One region of the Photobacterium angustum genome, then DNA from elsewhere that is predicted to be linked to it. Evidence: riboswitches for the same ligand, from Rfam matches in the RefSeq annotation. Region 1 holds a riboswitch; each other region holds the start of a gene.
What was found. Region 1 has a riboswitch for lysine ahead of lysC (lysine-sensitive aspartokinase 3). Riboswitches for the same ligand answer to the same signal wherever they lie in the genome.
Positions count from the first base shown of each region.

Region 2: linked by a shared signal. The riboswitch ahead of BTO08_RS08145 (Na+/H+ antiporter NhaC family protein) and the one ahead of lysC (lysine-sensitive aspartokinase 3) in region 1 are both predicted to bind lysine.
Region 3: linked by a shared signal. The riboswitch ahead of BTO08_RS04275 (Na+/H+ antiporter NhaC family protein) and the one ahead of lysC (lysine-sensitive aspartokinase 3) in region 1 are both predicted to bind lysine.

Region 1 is NZ_MSCJ01000001.1:2,597,573-2,605,356, forward strand. It holds gene BTO08_RS11690 (PglL family O-oligosaccharyltransferase) at 1-1,291, shown strand, start outside; gene BTO08_RS11695 (pyridoxal-phosphate-dependent aminotransferase family protein) at 1,345-2,463, opposite strand; lysine riboswitch at 2,702-2,886, shown strand; gene lysC (lysine-sensitive aspartokinase 3) at 2,988-4,358, shown strand; gene metH (methionine synthase) at 4,438-7,784, opposite strand, start outside.
Region 2 is NZ_MSCJ01000001.1:1,888,188-1,895,971, reverse strand. It holds gene rnd (ribonuclease D) at 1-993, shown strand, start outside; gene minE (cell division topological specificity factor MinE) at 1,051-1,314, opposite strand; gene minD (septum site-determining protein MinD) at 1,321-2,133, opposite strand; gene minC (septum site-determining protein MinC) at 2,158-2,862, opposite strand; gene BTO08_RS08160 (YcgL domain-containing protein) at 3,083-3,361, shown strand; gene BTO08_RS08155 (lytic murein transglycosylase) at 3,369-4,337, shown strand; gene BTO08_RS08150 (H-NS family nucleoid-associated regulatory protein) at 4,565-4,960, opposite strand; lysine riboswitch at 5,321-5,501, shown strand; gene BTO08_RS08145 (Na+/H+ antiporter NhaC family protein) at 5,587-7,185, shown strand; gene BTO08_RS08140 (thymidine kinase) at 7,348-7,784, shown strand, end outside.
Region 3 is NZ_MSCJ01000001.1:994,947-1,002,730, reverse strand. It holds gene ccoP (cytochrome-c oxidase, cbb3-type subunit III) at 1-1,180, shown strand, start outside; lysine riboswitch at 1,317-1,490, shown strand; gene BTO08_RS04275 (Na+/H+ antiporter NhaC family protein) at 1,575-3,155, shown strand; gene BTO08_RS04270 (VOC family protein) at 3,263-3,703, shown strand; gene BTO08_RS04265 (Qnr family pentapeptide repeat protein) at 3,764-4,414, opposite strand; gene BTO08_RS04260 (cystatin domain-containing protein) at 4,518-4,910, opposite strand; gene BTO08_RS04255 (5-carboxymethyl-2-hydroxymuconate Delta-isomerase) at 5,037-5,378, opposite strand; gene BTO08_RS04250 (DsrE/DsrF/TusD sulfur relay family protein) at 5,558-5,914, opposite strand; gene BTO08_RS04245 (hypothetical protein) at 6,229-6,753, shown strand; gene BTO08_RS04240 (EAL domain-containing protein) at 6,945-7,784, shown strand, end outside.

The DNA.
Region 1 (7,784 bases):
TGCATGGTACCAATACCTTTGGATCCCAGCAAAGAACCCTATCGGCTATGACACTATCGCTAACCGCCCTTATGGTATTTTTCAACAACCAAATGTGATGGCGAGTTTTCTTGCAACAGGGCTCGTGATTGGTACGTATCTATTAGCACGTATCCCATTATATCGCGGTAAATGGTCATGGCAGCATGTCATATTACTCATGACCCCTGTACTCACCATTCCGGTGTTAGTGGTGTTGAACTCTCGTACAGGTTGGTTAGGTGCAGTTATTGGCGTAGTACTAATGCTGCCGTATTTGCGTCGCTTTGCCGCAAAACAAGCACAACGTTTGTGGTTGTTAATGGTTGCATTAGGGCTTTGTTTGGCATGGAATATTTCATCTACTGAAAATTGGTCTCCAAAATCAAACGCAACACAAGTTACAAGTGGTGCTAGAGGAGTAATATATCCACAAGCCTATGATATGTTAATCAATAAACCACTTACAGGTTATGGCTACGGTAAATTTGAAGCCGCTTACATCACGCAAACTGCGTTATGGCACAATGAAGATCCAGCACAACATGCAGGTGTTCCTAGCTTAGATCACCCACATAACGAGTTACTTTTCTGGGCAGACGAAGGCGGTATAGTCCCACTTATCGGCTTATTGCTTGCTGCATTTGCGGTAATGGTAAAAATAAGAAAAGCGCCTAATGGTACCCAGTTAGCCTTAATAGGATTGTTTTTCCCTATCGTTCTGCATACCCAACTTGAGTATCCTTTCTACCATTCATTAGTCCATTGGCTGATCTTTATCATACTGATATTTTGGGTGGATAACCTCACCACCAAATATCACCGCCAATCATTAAGCTACGTACTAGGGCTGAAAGTTTTTGCACTTATTGTACCAATATTTATCTCTAGCTTTATGATAACGACCCTGTATTCAGGTTGGCAGTTAACTAAATTTGAAACCACTCGCCCAGTAAATATTGAATACTTACTTAAGGTGAATAATCCATGGTCGTGGAAAAACCGTTTTGATTGGGACTTACAATTAACCCAGTTACAGCTCGGAATTAGCAGTAATAAGCCAGCACTAATTGAAGACTATATTCAATGGGCAACCGAGAAAGCGAAAACATGGCCGCGACCTGCACTGTATCAAAACCTGATCCTCGCTTACGATGCCCTCGGCAATAAAGAGCAAGCATCACAAATCAGAGATGAAGCGCTGTTCTTGTTTCCATCTTTAAATTTTGAGCAGCAAAACAGCGAAGCAAAGGCAACGTCTGCTGCTAAATAACCATAAAAAATGGCTACCCTATTGGTAGCCATTTTTATTTACTCATCAATAAATTATTTCAATGTAGTTTCTAGCGCTTTTAAACACAGAGCAACATTTTCACTTCTCGCACCATACCCCATCAAACCGATACGCCACGCTTTACCAGCCAGCGCACCTAAACCTGCTCCGATTTCCAAGTTGTAACGTTGCAGCAACTCATTACGTACCTCGGCATCATCAACACCTTCAGGGATATAAACCGCATTGAGTTGGGGTAAACGTGAGGTTTCTTCTACTACAAATTTAATACCAAGCTTTTCAAGCCCAGCTTTAAGCTCTTCATGGGTATTTCGATGGCGCTGCCATGCATTTTCTAACCCTTCGTTTTGCAATAATACCAAGGCTTCATGCAACGCATATAAACTGTTTACAGGTGCTGTGTGGTGATAGCTACGCTTACCTTCACCACTCCAATAACCGAGCACCAAACTTTGATCTAAAAACCAGCTTTGTACTTTGGTTTTACGTTGCTGGATCTTATCTATCGCCTTTTGAGAAAACGTTAATGGCGATAACCCCGGCGTACAAGACAAACACTTTTGGCTACCAGAATAAACCGCATCTAATTGCCACTCGTCCACCAGCAAAGGAACACCACCAAGTGATGTCACCGCATCAACAATCGTTAAGCAATCATGTTTATGGGCAATTTCCGCCAATGTTTTCGCATCACTCAATGCGCCGGTTGAGGTTTCGGCATGAACAAAAGCGACAATTTTAATTTCAGGATCGTTTTGTAACGCTTGTTCCACTAAATCAGGATCAACCGCCGTCCCCCATTCGTTATCCACAACGATAGCAACACCACCGCAACGCTCGACATTTTCCCGCATCCGCTCCCCGAAAACGCCATTACGGCAAACTAGCACTTTATCCCCAGCTTCAACGAGATTAACAAAGCAGGCTTCCATTCCAGCACTACCTGGCGCTGAAACAGCGATAGTAAAGGCATTTTGGGTTTGAAAGGCATATTGCAACAATTGTTTTAATTCATCCATCATGCCTATAAATAACGGATCAAGGTGCCCTACCGTAGGACGACTAAGCGCTTGTAATACTTGCGGATAAATATCTGATGGTCCCGGCCCCATGAGGGTTCGATGCGGCGGGATAAAGCTGGTAATTGTCATTCTTTTGCTCCGTAAAGTCATTGTCCCTGTCGATATTTTTATGTGGAACGCGTTGCTATCTCTTTTAGAGTATTAGAGCCCCTTCATTGGTGCAAGCGACCAATACCCATCTCATGACACATATTGATGAAATATCATATGTAAATAAATTGTCATATTCCATTTGACAACAGGGTGATGAATCTTATTCAATAAGATGATATTTTATTCAAGCACTTATTATTCAAACAGTACGACTTAAAACGGAAGAGGAGCGTTACCTAGGTATCATAATGACAGGACCCCATCCAATCGCCATTATGAGAGGGAGAGTAACGCCGAGGTATAACTGATTAGGGGATGAGTTATATCGGCTATGAAGGTTGAATCCTTCTAGCTGTCACCAAGGTCAATGATTGACATTGGTGGGGAGCTTCTGGGTGAGTGACTATTCACCTCTTATGCTCTCCTGACAGGATGTCGGGAATACTCCCGAAAAAATAGCCTACCTTGTGATGTGTTTACTATTTAGGGAGAAATTAATTATGGACAAGGCTACAACACATTCAGATTCACTAACTGTCGCAAAATTTGGCGGTACCAGTGTTGCTGATTACACCGCAATGAGCCGAAGTGCTGCAATTGTTACTGCTAACCCAGAAACTAAAATTGTGTTAATCAGCGCCTGCTCTGGTGTCACTAATATTCTAGTAGAACTTGCCAATGGCGTGAGCGATTCAACGATCCGTCAACAGCGTATTCAGACATTGACCCAAACCCACCAAGATGTTCTTGATCAACTTCAGCACCCAGAGAATATTCAAGACGCTATTTACGGCCTACTTGATAACATCGCAACCTTAGCTGAACATGCGGCATCAACAACCTCAGCACAATTGACCGATCAAATTGTTAGCCATGGCGAGTTGCTTTCAACCCATCTTTTTAGTCAAATATTAGTCGAGCTAAACGCCCCAGCTGTACGTGTAGATATTCGTTCCATCATGCGTACTGATGATCAATTTGGTAAAGCGATCCCACAGCCAGAAACCATTAAGCAATTAGCAACTGAGCAATTATTACCACTATTAGACAATAATATCGTGGTATCACAGGGCTTTATTGGATCAAACAGCCAAGGTGTTACGACAACACTTGGTCGTGGGGGGAGTGACTATAGTGCCGCTTTAATTGCAGAAGCCGTAAATGCTAGCACATTAGAGATTTGGACTGACGTACCGGGTTTATACACTACCGACCCACGTATTACATCAGCCGCGAAACCGATCAAAGAGATCAGTTTTAGTGAAGCTTCTGAAATGGCAAACTTTGGTGCTAAAATTTTACACCCATCAACTCTAGTGCCTGCTGTTCGTCAACAGATCCCAGTATTTGTAGGTTCATCAAAAGCACCAGAGCAAGGCGGTACTTGGATCAGACAATCCGTTGAAGAAGCGCCACTATTTAGAGCACTCGCATTACGTGCCAACCAAACCATGGTGACACTTACTAGCTTAAATATGTTCCATGCATATGGCTTTCTAGCAGAAGTCTTTCGTATCTTGGCTGAACATAAAATCTCAGTTGATCTCATCACAACCTCAGAGGTAAGCGTTTCACTTACCTTAGATCAAACCGATACTGGTGGCGGTGCGCCAACTCTTCCGCTTCAAGTCGTTGAAGAATTAAGCCAATTATGTGTGGTTGACGTCGAGCAAGGGCTATCACTGGTTGCACTTATCGGTAACCAAATGAGTGATACGAAAGGCTCAGCAAAAGATATCTTTGGCGCGCTAGAAGATCATAACCTTCGTATGATTTGCTACGGTGCTAGCCCACATAATTTATGTTTCTTAATTAATGAAGATGAAGCTAAAGACGTGGTTCGCACACTACACGCATCTTTGTTGGAATAAGCTCTTTCTAACGAACCCAAATAAAGTTCCGATAAACAAAAAGGCGCATTGAGCGCCTTTTTTAACTATTGATTAAGCATTAAAGATTTGGGCCTAACCATTTCTCAGCTTCGATCAAATCCCAACCTTTTCGATCAGCATAACTTTCTAACTGATCTTGCTGGATCTGAGCAACCGCAAAGTAACGAGAATCAGGATGTGAGAAATACCATCCCGATACTGCAGCACCAGGCCACATCGCATAACTTTCCGTTAGTACCATGCCAGTATTTTTCTCTGCATCAAGTAACTGCCAAATAGCACCTTTTTCGGTATGCTCAGGACATGCGGCATAACCAGGAGCTGGACGAATGCCTTGATACTTTTCTCGGATCAAATCGTCATTATTCAGATCTTCATCGGCTGCATAGCCCCAAATCTCTTTACGTACCATTTCATGCATACATTCAGCAAAGGCTTCCGCTAATCGATCCGCGACGGCCTGTACCATAATGGCATTGTAATCATCACCTTTTGCTTTGAATTGCTCGGCAATATCATATTCACCAATACCACCGGTTACCGCAAAAGCGCCAATCCAATCAGCCTTGCCGCTCTCTTTAGGCGCAATATAGTCAGATAAACAATAGTTAGGACCTTTCGGCTTTTTGGTTTGCTGACGTAAACCATGCAGTACCGTTAAGACTTCTGTTCGGCTATCGTCGGTGTAAACTTCAATGTCATCACCGACATTATTAGCAGGGAATAAACCACAAACACCGTTAGCTTTAATCATGCCTGTTTTCTCGATCTCATCTAAGATTTTATTAGCATCATTAAACAACTTGGTCGCCTCTTCACCGACAACTTCATGACGAAGAATCGTTGGGTATTTACCACTTAATGACCACGTCATGAAAAATGGCGTCCAATCGATATACTTACGAATTTCAGCTACAGGGAAATCAGTGAAGGTGTGAACACCGGCTTTTTTCGGTACTGGCGGCGTATAATTTTGCCAATCAATATTAACCGCATTAGCACGTGCTTCTTCTAACGAAATAGGTGCGGTACGTGGTTTCTTACGCGCATGTTGTTCACGTACCACATCGTACTCTTGGTTTAAACGCTCAACAAACGCTGGCTTTTGTTCATCAGACAATAACGCTGAACAAACACCTACCGCGCGTGATGCATTAGATACATACACTACTGGCTGATTGTAGTTTTGCTCAATCTTAACCGCCGTGTGGGCTTTAGAAGTTGTTGCACCACCAATAAGCAAAGGAATATCGAATCCTTGTCGCTCCATTTCTTTAGCAACATGGACCATTTCATCAAGCGATGGCGTGATCAAACCCGACAAGCCAATAATATCGACGTTTTCTTCTTTGGCGACTTTTAGAATTTTATCGCATGACACCATCACCCCAAGATCGATGATCTCGTAGTTATTACATTGCAGTACAACACCAACTATATTCTTACCAATGTCGTGAACATCGCCTTTTACGGTTGCTAGAAGAATTTTACCGTTGGTTTGTCCAGCTTGTTTTTCAGCATCAATATACGGTTCTAAATAGGCAACCGCTTGTTTCATTACTCGAGCCGATTTTACGACTTGCGGTAAGAACATCTTACCTTCACCAAATAGATCACCAACGACGTTCATCCCAGCCATTAATGGGCCTTCGATCACTTCGAGTGGTTTACTGGCTTTCTGACGAGATTCTTCAGTATCTTCAACAATAAATTCGGTTATACCTTTAACTAGCGCATGCTCTAACCGCTTTTCAACTGGCCATCCGCGCCATTCTGCAGCGCTGCGATCTTCTTCAACATTACCGCTATCTCTGTATTTAGCGGCAATGTCTAATAAGCGCTCTGTACTATCATCACGGCGATTAAGCACAACGTCTTCAACCGCATCGCGTAATTCATCCGGCAGATCATCATAAATTGCAAGCTGACCTGCGTTAACAATCCCCATATCCATACCGTTTTTAAAACAGTAATACAGGAAAACAGCGTGGATCGCTTCACGAACAGCGTTGTTACCACGGAAAGAGAAAGACACATTCGACACCCCACCAGATACCATGGCGTACGGCAGTGTTCGTTTGATATCCCCTACCGCTTCAATAAAATCAACGGCGTAATTGTTGTGCTCTTCAATACCGGTCGCAACAGCAAAAATATTAGGGTCAAAGATAATATCTTCTGGCGGAAAGCCGACTTCATCAACCAACACACGATAAGCATTAGTACAAATTTCAATTTTACGTTCGCGAGTATCAGCCTGACCAACTTCATCAAATGCCATCACGATAATCGCAGCACCATAACGACGAAGTAACTTCGCTTGAGTAATAAAGTTTTCTTTACCTTCCTTCAACGAGATAGAGTTAACTACCGGCTTACCTTGAACACATTTAAGCCCAGCTTCTAACACTTCCCATTTAGAAGAATCGACCATTATAGGCACTTTAGATATTTCAGGCTCGGTAGCACAAAGGTTTAAAAAACGTATCATTGCAGCCTTGGCATCAAGCATCCCCTCATCCATATTAATATCGATGATTTGAGCCCCAGCCTCTACTTGCTGGCGAGCAACCTCTAATGCTTCATCATAAAGCTCTTCTTTGATCAGGCGCTTAAATCGAGCAGAACCCGTCACATTGGTACGTTCGCCAACGTTAATAAATAAGGTATCAGCATCAATCGTTAACGGCTCTAATCCAGATAAACGACAAGCTATAGGAATATCAGGTAGTTGGCGAGGTTTCAGGTTTTTAGTCGCTTCATACATGTGGCGGATATGCTCAGGTGTAGTCCCACAGCAGCCCCCCACCATATTGAGAAAACCACTTTTCGCCCATTCATGGATATGTTCCGCCATTTCTTCAGCTTCAAGATCATATTCGCCAAAGGCATTAGGTAAACCCGCATTTGGGTGAGCTGAAACTGCACATTCAGAAATACGCGATAACTCTTCAACATACTGACGTAATTCATCAGGCCCAAGCGCACAGTTCAAACCAAAGGAAATAGGTTTAACATGACGTAATGAGTTATAAAACGCTTCCGTTGTTTGTCCAGAAAGAGTACGTCCCGAGGCATCTGTTATGGTGCCTGAAATCATGACTGGTAGTTCAAAGCCCAACTCTTCAAAAACCCCAGAAACAGCAAAAGCGCAAGCTTTAGCATTCAAGGTATCAAAGATAGTTTCAAGCAAGATAATATCGGCGCCACCTCGAATTAAGGCATGTGTCGATTCAGAATAGGCTTCAACTAGTTCATCAAAGGTAACATTACGATAGCCAGGATCGTTAACATCAGGAGAGATAGAGCAAGTACGGTTTGTCGGTCCTAAAACACCGGCAACAAAGCGTGGTTTTTCTGGTGTTTTAGCGGTCCATTCATCGGCAGCAAGACGAGCGAGACGCG
Region 2 (7,784 bases), 710 kb from region 1:
TTATTTGATGGTGAACAGTTATCATTAATTGATCCATTAGAAATGGAAGACATGGAGCCATTGTGGGCACTGTTACGTGATCAATCGGTGATTAAAGTGCTTCACGCCTGTGGTGAAGATTTAGAAGTATTCCAGCATCATGCAGGTTGCTTACCAACACCAATGTTTGATACTCAGTTAATGGCAGCCTTCCTTGGGCATGGCATTTCAACGGGCTTTGGCGCATTAGTGAAAGAATACGTTGGTGTTGAACTTGATAAAGGTGAAGCTCGAACGAATTGGCTTGCCCGTCCTTTAACGGCAAAGCAACTTGATTATGCTGCTGCAGATGTTTATTACCTAAAGCCGTTGTTTGAAACCTTATTAGCTAAGGTAGAGGAACGAGGTTACATGGAAGCATTACAACAAGAATGCGAATCTGTCATGCAACGTCGTATTAAGCCCGTTGATCCTGAAAAAGCGTATCTTGATATTAAAAACGCATGGCAGTTAACTCCACAACAACTCTCAGTTTTGCAAAAAGTTGCAGCGTGGCGAGTACGTGAAGCGCAGAAACGCGATATTGCATTAAATTTCATTGTCAAAGAATTACATTTATGGAAATTAGCGCGTTTTAATATCAAATCACGAGCTGGGCTTGAGAAAGAAGATTTTGAGCCAATGGAGATCCAACGTCACGGTAACCGTTTATTGAAAATGGTGCACGATTGCGATCGTATTGCAGCGCAAGATTATCCCGCGAAAATAGAGCGTTTGGTTGATTTTCCACATTATAAGCAGATGGTAAAATACATCAAAGATGTTGTAACAGATGTTGAAAAAGAGACCGGCTTAGCGCCTGAGTTTTTAGCTTCTAAAAAGCAGATCCACCAAGTGTTATCTTGGGCATGGAAATATCAGCGTCAAGATGAAAAACGTCCTGAGATGTTGAAAAACTGGCGTCGTGATTTATTTGAGCAACGTGTATTAGCGCTATTAGACGAAAAAGCCTAATTGATTTATTACGATGCATTAGAAAAGAAAAAACCCGCTGTTGCGGGTTTTTCTTTATTAACGTTCTTCGTCTGGTAACGTTACGTTAAGTTCGAGTACTGATAAATCTTCCTCTTTATGATCAAGGTTTACAGACACTTGATTCGGGTCGATTTGAACGTACTTACTGATCACATCTAAAATGTCTTGCTTTAATTGAGGCAAGTAGGCTGGAGCCGGTTGTCCAGCACTACGACGTTCAGCGACGATAATCTGTAACCTTTCCTTTGCTACATTCGCTGTGGTTGTCTTTTTCGGGCGGAAAAACTCAAGCAGTGCCATATTACATTAGCCTCCAAATAAACGTTTTAGGAAGCCTTTCTTCTCTTCCTCTAAGAATTTAAATGGGCGATCCTCACCCAATAAACGAGCAACAGTATCTTCATAAGCAATACCTGCGTCAGATTCTTTATCGAAAATAACGGGTTCACCTTTGTTCGATGCATTTAGTACTGCTTGGCTTTCAGGAATAACACCTAAAAGAGGGATGTGTAAAATTTCTTCAACATCTTGAACACTTAGCATCTCACCTTGAGTTACACGTGTTGGGTTATAACGTGTAAGAAGAAGGTGTTGTTTAACTGCGTCTTTACCTTGTTCTGCTCGACGAGATTTAGAATCTAGAATACCTAAAATACGATCAGAGTCGCGAACAGAAGAGACTTCAGGATTCGTTGTTACAATAGCTTCATCAGCAAAGTAAAGTGCCATTAAAGCACCGGTTTCAATACCTGCTGGAGAATCACAGATAATGAAATCAAAATTCATTTTATCCAAGTCATTTAAAACACGCTCAACGCCTTCACGAGAGAGTGCGTCTTTATCACGAGTCTGAGATGCAGGTAAAACAAAAAGGTTGTCAACACGCTTATCTTTAATTAATGCTTGGTTCAGATTCGCTTCGCCGTTGATAACGTTTACGAAGTCATAAACGACACGTCGCTCACAACCCATAATGAGATCAAGGTTACGTAGACCAATATCAAAATCAATAACCGCCGTTTTTTTACCGCATAATGCTAGACCAGATGCAATGGCTGCGCTTGAAGTTGTTTTACCAACGCCGCCTTTACCTGAAGTAACAACGATAATTCGTGCCATTTACTAAATTCCTTATTAAAACTTTTATAAAGCAAGGTGCTCGATGCTAAGCGTATTATCAGCAATTGAAATTACAACACCGTTGCCCCAGAACTCATCCTGAATGTTATCACTTAGCCAGTAGTTTCCTGCAACTGAAATTAGTTCAGATTGCAAGTTCTGACAGAAAATTGTCGCTTCTAGGTCTCCGTTCGCTCCAGCTAATGCTCGACCACGTAACGTACCGTAAATATGAATACAACCATCAGCAATAATTTCAGCGCCCGCACTCACATGGTTGAGAATGATAAGGTCACGATTTTTAGCGTAAATCTGTTGACCAGAACGAACAGGAGTGCGAATGATAAGTGCGGACTCTCGGCCTTGAACTGGCTGAGAAGATGGCTCTGCTTCAGTAGATTCTGCTGTTGTTTTTTCTTTCACCGTGCGTGCGGCATTCATAATAGCAAATCCAGCAGATTTTGCTTGATTTTGTAACGCTTGTTCTTTACAACCGCTGATACCTACAGGGATCATGCCCGCGTCGACAATTGCTACTTTTAATTGCTCAAAATTAATATCTTTGCCTGCATTAGAGATATCGATAACAACGGGAGCTGATGCAAAGAAATTAGGTGCGAGTTCAATTTTTTCTTTAAGGTGATCGGTCGCTTTTTTGATATCACCATCAATTAAATGAAGTGCAGAGAGCGTAAATGAGCTCCCTTTAAGTTCAGTTGTCTTGGTCATGGCATTATTATGGGTAATACTTAAATTAACCATTCTTGTTGATTATCACAAAGGTACTAGCATGGTATATTCCCTAGCAGTTAGGGGCAAGTTATCCTTGCTTTGACATTGGAAATTCAGACAAAAGTCTCATCCTGTATGGTGAAAAATAAACCAGCGGGGAATGATACGTTAAAATAGCTGTCTGAAAGAATAAGCTTTAACAAATAGGTGAATTGAAATGTTGTGTGCAATCTATAAAAGCTTAAAAAAAGATAACACATATTTATATGTAAATAAGAAAGATGATTTCTCCGATGTGCCTGAAGTATTAATGAATACTTTTGGTAAACCGCAATTTGTTATGGTGATAAAGTTAGAAGGTAGAAAGTTAGCCTTGGCCGATGTTGAAAAAGTAAAAGAAGCATTAAAGACCGTTGGCTTCTATCTTCAGGTTCCACCGCCAGTAACAAATTTATTGGATCAATATAAAGCCGAGAAAGCCGGCAGAGTTAATTAAGGTTATTATGCATAAGCGTTTTATATCGGCCGTTGTGGCCTTAGGATTAGGGATTTCCTCAACAGCTTTTGCTGCTGATGAAGGGTTTAACGCATATATAAATAAGCTAAAAGCAGAGGCGCGTAGTAATGGTATTTCTGAGCCTATTCTCGATTCTGCTTTTAAAGACATTACATTTACTCATCGTGCAGTAAAGGCGGATAAAAACCAACCTGAGAAAAAGTTAACATTAGATCAATATATTCCACGCGCTGTACCTGATTGGAAAGTCAAACAAGCACGTCGTTTATATCAAGAGAATAAAACAACGTTAGATCGTATAGGTAAAGAATACGGCGTACAGCCACGTTTTATTGTCGCGTTGTGGGGAGTTGAAAGTAATTTTGGTAAATTACAAGGTAATTACCATGTTGTCGAAGCATTAACCACGTTGGCTTATGAAGGCCGTCGTGAAGCCTTATTCCGTAAACAAGTAATGGCAGCATTACAAATTCTTCAAGAAGGTCATATTACAATTGATGAGATGAAAGGATCATGGGCAGGGGCGATGGGTCAATGCCAATTTATGCCAACATCTTATTTAACCTTTGCGGTTGATGGTAATAATGACGGCAAAGCAGATATTTGGAATACAAAAGCGGATGTTTTTGCATCTGCAGCGAATTATCTAAAAAAATCAGGTTGGAATGATAAATATACTTGGGGACGTCAAGTTAAGGTCCCATCATCATTATCGGCTGATTTAAAAGGTACGGGTGTAGAAAAGACAAAAACACTGGCGCAATGGCAAACATTGGGTGTTCGCACAATGAGTGGTGGGAATTTACCAAAAGAAGACATTGATGCGTGGTTAATTCAACCTGATGATGAACATGGACGCACTTACCTTGTGTACGGTAATTATCAAACATTAATGAAATGGAACCGTTCTCATTATTTTGCTTTAGCTGTCAGCCATCTTGCTGATCGTATTTAATAGTTATAGCCATAATAATAGGTTATCTGTATTGAAAGTCAGGCTCTACTGCCTGACTTTTTATTTTGATATGTGCTTTATATATTTCAAAACTAATAAAGGTTTACTTAGATATACCTTTAAGCAATGTTAAAACATATTTTTTAGATAGGTGTCTATAATTTTGGGTTTATGGAAGTATAAAAAAAGCCCAACTAAGTTGAGCTTTTTAAATATATGGCAGGAAATTAGATTTCAAATTCTTCTAAAGATTTACCATTTTCAAGTGCTTGCTTAAGCGCGCTTGGTGTACGGCCTTGGCCTGTCCACGTTTTTTCTTCACCGTTTTCATCGATGAATTTATATTTAGCTGGACGTGCAGCACGTTTTGCTTTTGGTGCTTTTGAAAGGCTTGCTAACAATTCTTCAGGGTCGATACCATCAGCTAATAGCATTTCACGATATTGAGCTAATTTTTCATTACGCTCATTTTCTTTTGCTTGTTCTTCTTCTTCAGCTTCAGCACGTTCTTGAACAACGGTAGTTAATTTCTCTAAAGCTTCTTCAAGTTGCTCTAAAGTATATTCACGAGAAAGCGCACGAAGACTACGAAGGTTTAAAAGTGCTTTCATTGCATCAGACATTTTTATATTTCCTGTTATTTTTAACTAACTGTAAATAATAATAGCAGTGTCGAATCATTTATTACAATAGTAATGCTTTTATTCTTTATGTCAAAACACTTTAAACGTTCTTTATTGTTAATTGTTAATAATAGCGATATTCGTATCTTTATAAAAAAACGAATATCGGATTTATGCTTAATAGATGTTTACATAGTTACAAAATGAAACATATCTGCTCGTAGGTTCATACTATTTAATGGGTGAAGCTATACTTAGATAAGATTTATTTATAAAACAATGCCATTTGATGTGTTGTTAAATGTTTCACGTGATGTTGTTGCAAATAATGAAACATTACGTAGAATAATCGCAACCTTGATGTAAGGTAGAGGCGCGTTATCTAATAGTAATTAACAAGAGGGTGAAACCAATGACGGTTAATGAAAGGAGCTAATGCCGAAGTAAGAGTGACGTCAAATCCTTTTTCTGGGGTTGTATTGAATAAGTGCAACACTGCCATAGTATATAATCATATTCACTATGGAGCGCTACTGTGAAAGAGAAGAGCTAAGATGTTCTTCAAATATGGTTAACCACCATGTTATCCAGTAGATCTCCAACCTAATTCGGTTGTCTTTGAGATCATGAATTTAGTAGATTACTCCCATTCATTAGTATCCATTATTCCTCCTATTGTTGCGTTAGGGTTAGCGATACTTTCTCGGCGTGTGTTAGTTTCTCTTGGTGCGGGTATCGTATTAGGAGCACTTTATTTAAATGATTTTTCATTTAATCATTCAGCTTCTTATTTAGGAGACACAATACAAAACTTATTCATATCTGATGGTGGCATTAACACCTGGAATATGAGTATTGTTTTATTCCTCATTATATTAGGCATGACGACAGCATTGTTAACATTGTCTGGTGGTACTCGTGCATTTGCTGCATGGGCACAAACAAAAATTAAAACGAAAAGGGGCGCGAAACTGCTTGCTGCCTTTTTAGGCGTGTTTATTTTTGTTGATGATTACTTTAATAGTTTAGCGGTGGGTTCTATCGCTCGTCCTGTAACGGATCGCTATTATGTATCTCGTTCTAAATTGGCTTATATATTGGATTCAACAGCCGCTCCAATGTGCGTTCTAATGCCTGCATCGAGTTGGGGGGCGTATATAATTACATTAATTGGCGGTATTTTAGTTACTCATGGGGTAACAGAATATACACCTTTAAGTGCCTTTTTAACGTTAGCGCCAATGAACTTCTATGCTATTTTTGCTTTAGCTATGGTTTTTGTTGTGTCTTGGTTCCAATGGGATATTGGACCAATGAAAAAACATGAGATGGCAGCAATGCATTGTCGTGGATTTGATGAAGGCAGTGATGTTGATGAACAAGCAAAAGATTTAACTGACGAATTAGAAATTGTTGAAAGTACGAAAGGTAAAGTTGGTGATTTAATTTGGCCGATTATTATTTTAATATTTGCCACGTTCTTTTTTATGATTTTTACAGGCTATCAAGCATTAGCAGCAGACGGTAAATCTTTTGCTCTGCTAGGTGCGTTTGAAAATACTGATGTCGGTAAGTCACTTTGTCTTGGTGGTTTATTTGGCTTAATTGCCGCGATTATTCCTGTTATTCGACAGCGTATTGCATTTAATGAAGTTATTCGCACATTATGGATTGGTGCTAAATCCATGTTTGGTGCGATTTTAATTTTATTATTTGCTTGGAGTATTGGTAGCGTTATTGGTGATATGAAAACGGGGCAATATTTATCAACCCTCGTACAAGGGAATATTAACCCTATGTTATTACCGATGATCTTATTTTTATTATCAGGCGTGATGGCATTTTCTACAGGTACCTCATGGGGCACGTTTGGCATTATGTTACCTATTGCTGGTGATTTAGCTGGGGCAACCGATATTACCTTGATGCTACCAATGCTAGCGGGGGTATTAGCAGGTTCTGTATTTGGTGATCACTGTTCACCGATTTCAGATACTACAATATTGTCTTCAACGGGTGCTCGTTGCCATCATATTGATCATGTCGCAACGCAACTTCCTTACGCAGTTTCTGTCGCCTTTGTTTCTACTATTGGCTTCCTTGTGCTAGGTATTACTGATTCATTACCCGTAGCCTTCATCGCGGCTATAATTACTTTTATTATGGTTTGTGTGTTGTTTGCTTGGTTATCACGACGTACTTATGTCCCAACAGTAAAAAGCTGATTTTATCTCTGCTCTTTTAAGCCCATACACTTTTCATAAAAAAGAGTATGGGCTTTTTTGTAACTAATTTGTACTTGTTAAGTCTATCACTTTTCATTGTGAGTGAATTTCTGTAGCATCGGCGCAGTTTTTTTAAACCAATCGTATTACTAGGGAATCCTCATGGCCCAAATGTATTTCTATTACTCTGCTATGAATGCAGGGAAATCGACCACATTATTGCAATCCTCATTTAATTATCGCGAAAGAGGAATGACCCCCGTTATTTTTACTGCTGCGATTGATGATCGTTTTGGTGTGGGTAAAGTCAGCTCTCGCATTGGTTTAGAAGAAGAGGCTGAGCTATTTAATGCAGAAGATGATTTATTCGAACGATTAAAAGCGTTATCGGATAAAGGTAAAATTGATTGCGTATTAATTGATGAATGCCAGTTCTTATCTAAAGCGCAGGTTTATCAATTAACGGAAGTGGTCGATAAACTCGATATTCCAGTTTTATGTTACGGTTTACGTACAGACTTCTTAGGTGAACTTTTTGAAGGTAGTCGTTACTTATTATCGTGGGCGGATAAGTTAGTTGAACTAAAAACAATTTGTCA
Region 3 (7,784 bases), 1.6 Mb from region 1:
GCCATTTGGCACGCTTTATTCTACCAATATTTCAGCACATCCAACCTATGGTATTGGGGATTACACCTACGATGAATTTTATGATGCGCTACATAAAGGTAAAGGCAAACATGGCTACCTTTATCCAGCTATGCCCTACTCGTCTTATCAATATGTGACAGATGAAGACACCCAAGCACTTTGGGCTTACATGCAATCGCTTAATTTTGTGAATACTCGTAATGAAGAAAACAAGATGATGTTCCCAAGTAATATCCGGTTAGGACTACTTGGTTGGAATATTGCCTTTCTTAATACCGACCCTTTGCAATACCCAGCAGATGCCACCGAACAATGGAAACGGGGTAAATATTTAACCATGGGGTTAGGCCATTGTTCGGAATGTCATACTCCACGTAACGTTGCACAAGCCTTGATAGAAAAAGAGCTATTCCAAGGTAATTTGATTGATGGCTGGAAAGCCCCAAATATTACCGCAACAGAGCTATATCAAGATCGTTGGGATGTAAAAACACTAACCGACTTTTTAAAAACGGGTCATTCAGATAAAGGAACCGCATTTGGTGGTATGGCGGAAGTGGTACAAAACAGTACCCGTTTCTTGACAGAACAAGACGTCGCAGCCATTTCGGAATACTTGATCACTGGCGATAAATATAACGAGTTAGATAGATCGGTTCCACAGCTCAACCCACCCGGTTTTGGTGACTTGGTGCCAGCCAATGTTGATATTCAAACCGTTGAGCTAAAACCGTTAAGTAGCAACGATCCTGAAAACGAAGCCAAACTATATGGTTTATATGTTCAAACCTGTGGTGCATGCCATGGTAAAGACGGTAAAGGTAGAAAAGGGATCGCCCCTACACTGCTTAACAATGGGATAATTATGCACAGTGATCCTTACGATACAATTGCCGTTACCATTCGTGGTTTATCGCCAAACTTCATGGAACAAGACAGTAACTTTATGCCGATGAGTAGCTTTAACTCGGTGATCAGCGATGCCAACCTCGCGAAGTTAATTAGCTTTGTCCGCAATAAGTTAGGTGATAGAACTGTAGCTGTCACCCCACAAGAAGTGGCTGAGGTAAGAAAAGATTTAATTAAAGGCGGCTACGCTGGAAATATACACGCGATGACAACACCAGAACAAAATCAGCCGAATAGCATAACAGAATAAGCGATTATCTAAATGGAATATAACGCTACTAATTGGTTAACATACCATCAACAGTAACAATATTTACAATTAATATGCATTTTATGCCTGCTTTTTATTGCCTAAGCAAAATTAATAGGTATCATCAAATTTCAATCCTTTGAGTAGAGGCGCGCTGCCTAAAAGTATCCAGATGGAGGGTGACACCTTTGAAGTCTGGGGAAAGGAGTCGGCGCCGAAGTGTTTGTTGTGTCGTCAACAATCGCTGGGTCTGCATTAAATAAGTGCAGAACTGCCATAGTTATTTTGTCTATGGAGCGCTACCCTAAGGGATACGAAGAAGTATTTTTTCTCCTGAAATCTGTTTCTCTATCCTTTCGGTAGATCTCCACCTATATAGGTGTTTAAGAGATCCATGAATCTAGTTCAATATTCTGACTCCCTGCTATCTGTTGTACCACCCTTGCTGGCGGTTGTTTTAGCAATCACTACACGACGTGTATTGTTATCACTTGGCCTTGGTATTGTTGCAGGCGCAATCCTTCTTAATGATTACAGCCCTTTAGCGGCGCTTCAATATATCGTAAATAAAGTTGTAGGCCTTGTTTGGGCAGACGGTGCTGTTAATAGCGGTAACGTTAATATGATCATCTTCATGCTTTTGCTCGGTGGTTTGATCAGCTTAATGACAGCAACTGGTGCAACTAAAGCGTTTGCTGAATGGGGTGTTCGTCGCTGTAAAGATCGTCGTAGCGCAAATATGCTAACGGGTTTAATGGTTTTTGCTTTCTTTATTGATGACTTTTTCCATAGCTTATCTGTGGGGCCGATTTGTCGCCCTGTAACAGACCGTTTCAATATTTCACGTGCAAAGCTTGCCTATTTACTTGATTCAACGGCTGCACCTGTTTGTGTTATCACGCCAATCTCGTCTTGGGGTGCTTACATTATTGCTATTCTTAGCGGTATTTTAGTAACAAACCACATTACAGATATCAGTGCTATTTCATTGTTTGTTCAAATGATCCCAATGAACTTGTACGCCGTGTTTACGCTATTAATGGTTATCGTTGTTATTTTCTTCCAACTTAACATTGGTCCAATGCGTCAACACGAAGAATGGGCAGAAGAAGGTAAGCTATGGGATGAATCTAAAGGCCACCCTAAAGGCTTAGAAATTACTACTGAGTCTGAAGGCCAAGGTACTATGATTGATATGGTATTGCCTATTCTGACACTGACTGTCTCCAGCGTTATCTTTATGATCATTAGTGGTGCTGAAGTATTAAGCGCAAAAGGCGAAGCTTTTAGCCTGATAGCTTCTTTAGAGCATACCGATCTAGGTGCTTCATTGGTTAATGCATCTTTATGTAGCCTAGCTGTTTCTATTCTTCTAGCTTTACGTTTAAAACTACCACGTAAGACTTGGTTAACTGCGGCACCTCAAGGTGTACAAGCGATGATCCCTGCAATCATTATTCTATTGTTTGCATGGACGATCGGTACTGTTGTGAGTGATATGTCTACAGGCCAGTACCTAGCCTCTTTAACTAAAGGTGGTTTCCCAACGGAATTACTACCAGCGTTAGTCTTCATCCTTTCATGTGCAATGTCATTTGCGACAGGCACAAGCTGGGGCACGTTCGGTATCATGTTACCACTTGCTGGTGATATGGCGGTAGCAAGTGATGCTCACCTATTAATGCCGATGTTATCTGCAGTACTTGCAGGATCTGTCTTTGGTGATCACAGCTCACCTATTTCAAGCACAAGTATCTTGTCTGCAACAGGTGCAGGTAGTCACCATATGGATCACGTGATGACTCAGCTACCTTATGCATTGACTGTCGCTATTGGCGCACTATTAGGCTATCTAGCAATGGGCATCTTATCTTCAACAGTTGCGGGTATTGCTGTAAGTTCTGTTTGGTTCCTTGCATGTTGTACGATTCACCTACGTCGTCATAAGAAACAACTGCAAGCAGTAATAGCATAAACATTAGATCATAAAATCTAATAATCCCCGTTCGTTTTAATACACATTTGCTTTATGCTAAGTATTAAGACAACGGGGATTTTTTTGTATAAAAGTTAGGAAATAGAATGGAATACTTACATACCATGGTACGAGTGAGCAACTTAGATGCTTCACTGGATTTTTACTGTAACAAGCTTGGTTTGGTAGAAATTCGACGTAAAGAAAGCGAACGTGGACGTTTTACACTAGTATTTTTAGCTGCACCTAATCAGGCAGAAACGGCAAAAGAAACACAGTCGCCTTTATTAGAACTAACTTATAACTGGGATCCAGAATCGTACACTGGTGGTCGTAATTTTGGTCACCTCGCTTTTGCCGTCGATAATATTTACGATTTATGTGCTCATTTACAAAATAATGGAGTCGTTATTAACCGCCCACCCCGTGATGGACATATGGCATTTGTGCGTTCACCTGATGGTATTTCGATTGAACTGCTACAAAAAGGCGACGCACTAGAAGCAGCTGAACCTTGGGCTTCGATGCAAAACCAAGGTGAATGGTAAAAAATAGCATTGTATATCGGTATTATTTTATTTAAATAATACCGACCTTTTTATAGCGTTTTAAAGCACAATAATGCCCAGTTGACTTAGTAATTGCTCTTGTTGCCAATCGCAAATTTTTACACCACTTAAATTTACACGTCGAATATCAACACCCTCTAAATCCACATGACAGAGATCTGCGTCTTCTACAACGCATTGGCGCCACTGCTCAGATGAAAACTCACCGCGACTTAAGTCAGATCCTTTAAACGATGTAGCCAACAAATTAGCCCCGTTCCATCGGTTTTCAAACAGTTCGCACTGCTCTAATTTTATGTCTTCGAAATTGCTGTAACGTAAATTGCAGCCGCTTATAAATGCAGAGCAAAAGAAAGTATTATGGGTAATATAATTTGAAAAAGAAGCATATTGAAAATCAACGCCTTGGAGATTAGATTGTCGCATTTCTATGCCAAAACACTGCGCATTACGAAAACTAGCCATTGACAAATTACACTGCTTAAAACTCGCATCTTTGAGTTTTGAATAGGAAAAATCACAGCCTTTGTCATCCCCTACATCAATAAAATTACAGTTGATAAAACTCGCTTCAACTAAATTTGCACGTGAAAAATCACAACGATAAAACTGACAATTTTCAAAAGTAGCTTCAGACAATTCTTGTTTAGAAAAGTTTTCATCTTGATAACACTGACCTACAACATGCATACACAATCTCTTCTATTACCATGCGACTAATCAAACAAAAAAAGCGCAATTACTGATTGCTCAATAATAGCGCTTTCTCATTCTATTAGAACTTATTATTTAGTTACTTATGTACATCACAGTTCGAAGCTACTGATGATACTTGTTTTACATCTTTAACATCATAAGTATTCTGTAGGCTACGGAAAACAGTCGCATTGTAGTAATCACCATTTTCAATACTAAACGTAATTGAGTAGTTCATACCTGCAACTACTTGCTGTGTTACATGATAAATTTTACCTAGCTGATGATCACCAGAGATTGCTTTAACGGCATCTTTTGCTGCTTGTTCCACTTCAGGTGTTATGTCGCCTTGTGCCCAACCACCAACAATTGCGTGAGAAAAATTACAACTTTCTTGCATATTCGCCTCATCCGAAGTTACGTCTTTTGCCGAATTACATGCAACTAACGCAACAGAGCTTAAAGCAATTAATAAAACTTTCTTATTCATCATCAAATCCTAATTCACGTTTTCTGCATATATATCAACAGAAAACGTGATTAAGTGCAAATATACTTTATTCGAACGGTGATTTATTACTATAACTAATAATTAAAAGCAATTATATTTGCATTTTTATATGACATACTTGCGATAAGATTGCTGATTAATATCTTCAATTTCTACTGTGACACAAATATCATTGTGGAACATTGCTGCCACTTGATGCAAGATGACTTCAGATAGATTATCTTTTTGCTTCGGATCTCTACCAGGAAGCACCCTTACGGTAATATGAACAAAAGGCTTTTCGGTTGTCCCTGTACGATATAACTCATAAGGTATGGCACGGGTTTTTATATCTTCTTCATCAAAAAGACCTGAACTAAACGTCGCGTAATGAGTTGTTGCCATTAATTCATTTAAATTAATCTCTGTTTCAAGATCTTTGGCATATTCAATAATGCAATGCGGCACAGCTTATCTCCTATATATGAATAGCTTACTTAATGACACTAGCATATATAAATAAGATAACTCTTCGTTTGATCAGCTTTTTGATAATAAATACATTTAATAACTGAGTTCTTTTGCTTTCTGTGATTCCTGTACAAAAATAGCTCTTTTCTGTTACGTTAAATCACTGAGCATAACAATTAAAATGTTAGTACTTTTTTTGCTTTTAGCGTCCAACTTGCTAAATCATCTAACGACCCTATTTCACAATCTTCAATGAGTAATGACTCAGACAGCCCGCGCGCGCAACAACAGGTTTTACACAATTTGATTTCGCTTCCTTGTGCGATAAGGATTTCAAGCATTTGTTGAATATCATAGCCTTCTACCGGATTTTGCTGTTTCATCGCACACATCACAGCATCAGACATTAAAAACAATTTGAGGCTTACAGATTGTTCTTCCTGTTCATTAAGTTTAATTGCTAAGCGTAATGCATTAAAAGGACGCTCAGAGCCATAAGGAGCGTCATTGATAACGATTAAAATAGTTTGCATTTAATACTCATATAAAAAATAAAATCAATTGCCTTTATTGTCACACAAAATGAGACTAAATGTATAAAAATCCCGAACACTACTTAGCACGAATAGCAATAGTCAATTAATCTCACAGTTCACATTTCTCATGTCTTTACTTCGCAGTGCGTCTACAAAACATTCAGTTAGTGCACATTATTCTCTCAAATTCACGTTATATGCATATTCTACTATTCTCGACACAAATAATTTGGCACATTACTGCCTCAGTTGATTTAACACGATTATTTATACCAACTGAAGTGTACTTAACCTCTACAAGAGAACATAAAATGAGTCATCGTCTTCAACTAACCCATGCGCCATCAGTCCTATTTTTATTTGGCCTTTCTGGTGCAGGTAAATCTTATGTCGGTGATGTCATTGGTGCTCATGACGATTGGTTTGTTTACCATGCAGATGATGATTTAACAGATGAAATGCGTGAAGTTATTGGTGCGAACAAGCCTTTTACGGATGAAATGAGAGATGATTTTTTTATTCGTATAAGTCAAAAAGTAAATCACTTTCGTACTCTTTATCCTCGTGTAGTGGTTACACAAGGTGCTTATAAAAGACAGCATCGTGATTTCCTACGTCAAAATATCGCAGATATAGATATGATTTATGTCACTGCAACGGACTCATTGATTCACCAACGTTTAGAGTATCGTATCAATGGTATTTCTAACGAAAGTGCAGACGCTATAAAGCATATTTTTGAAGCGCCTGATCAGACGGTAAAAACAATTTTTAATTATGAAGGTAAGACTTCTATCATTGAGCAATTAAACCGTTTTTATAGCAATATTCAATAAAAAAACGATAGTAAAGACCATTAAATTTTATATTTATAAAATTTAACATTGATGCTACCTCATTACTTGCATTTACAACCATCTTGAAACATTTACCTCATCACGTTTCTCATTATTTTCCCTTAACTATATGAACACTTTGGCATAGACTTATACCTTGTATGTCTATAGATTCATATTAAGGTGTCTGTGTGAATGGGTTAAAACCGTATCTTCTTGCCCTTTTAGTACCATTGGTTGCTATGGTGACGATTTTAAGTCTCTATTTTTACCAGAAAGACAGTGTTCAACTTGCAGAACATATAAAAGAAAATGAACTTCGTCAGTTAGAGTCTCTAATACAAATCAGTCACTTACACCTAAATACTATCACTGAAGATTTAAACCGTCTCACTTATCAATTGCGGCAAGAGCCTCTTCACGAGCCGTTACGGGTCTTGGAAAAGGCGAATGTACTAAAACAATTTAAGAGTATCCTTGTTACCTCAGAGCTCTATGACTCCATTCGATTAATTGACTATAAAAACAACCAAGTCCTTCTCCTGAACAAGGTGAAAGATGGCTTTCATATTGATTACAGTAAAGTCATTGAAGAACCACAAGAATTAAGAAATATAGATCATACATTTTCTCTTAATAATAAAATAAGCTACATTTATAAACATCAAAATAAAGTATCATTTTATCAACATTTAAAATTAGAACACAGCAATTGGGTTGTACAGCTAAGTTACCACCAAATCCCTGTGAGTAATATTGCAAGCAATAAAGAGCGTACAAATTTTATTATTAACAATGATGCAAAATGGATCACACAGCCATACTTAAACAAATCACTTAACCCATCAGGACATGATAATACAAGTTCTGATGACGTACTTTTCTCTGTTACCTATCCTTATTTATGGAACGCAGTAAAACGATTAAACAAAGGACAAACAATCATTGGCGATTATCTTTATACCTATACCCCACTGATATTTATAGATAAAAGCCTAAATAAGAATATAGATAAAAACACATCAGAGTGG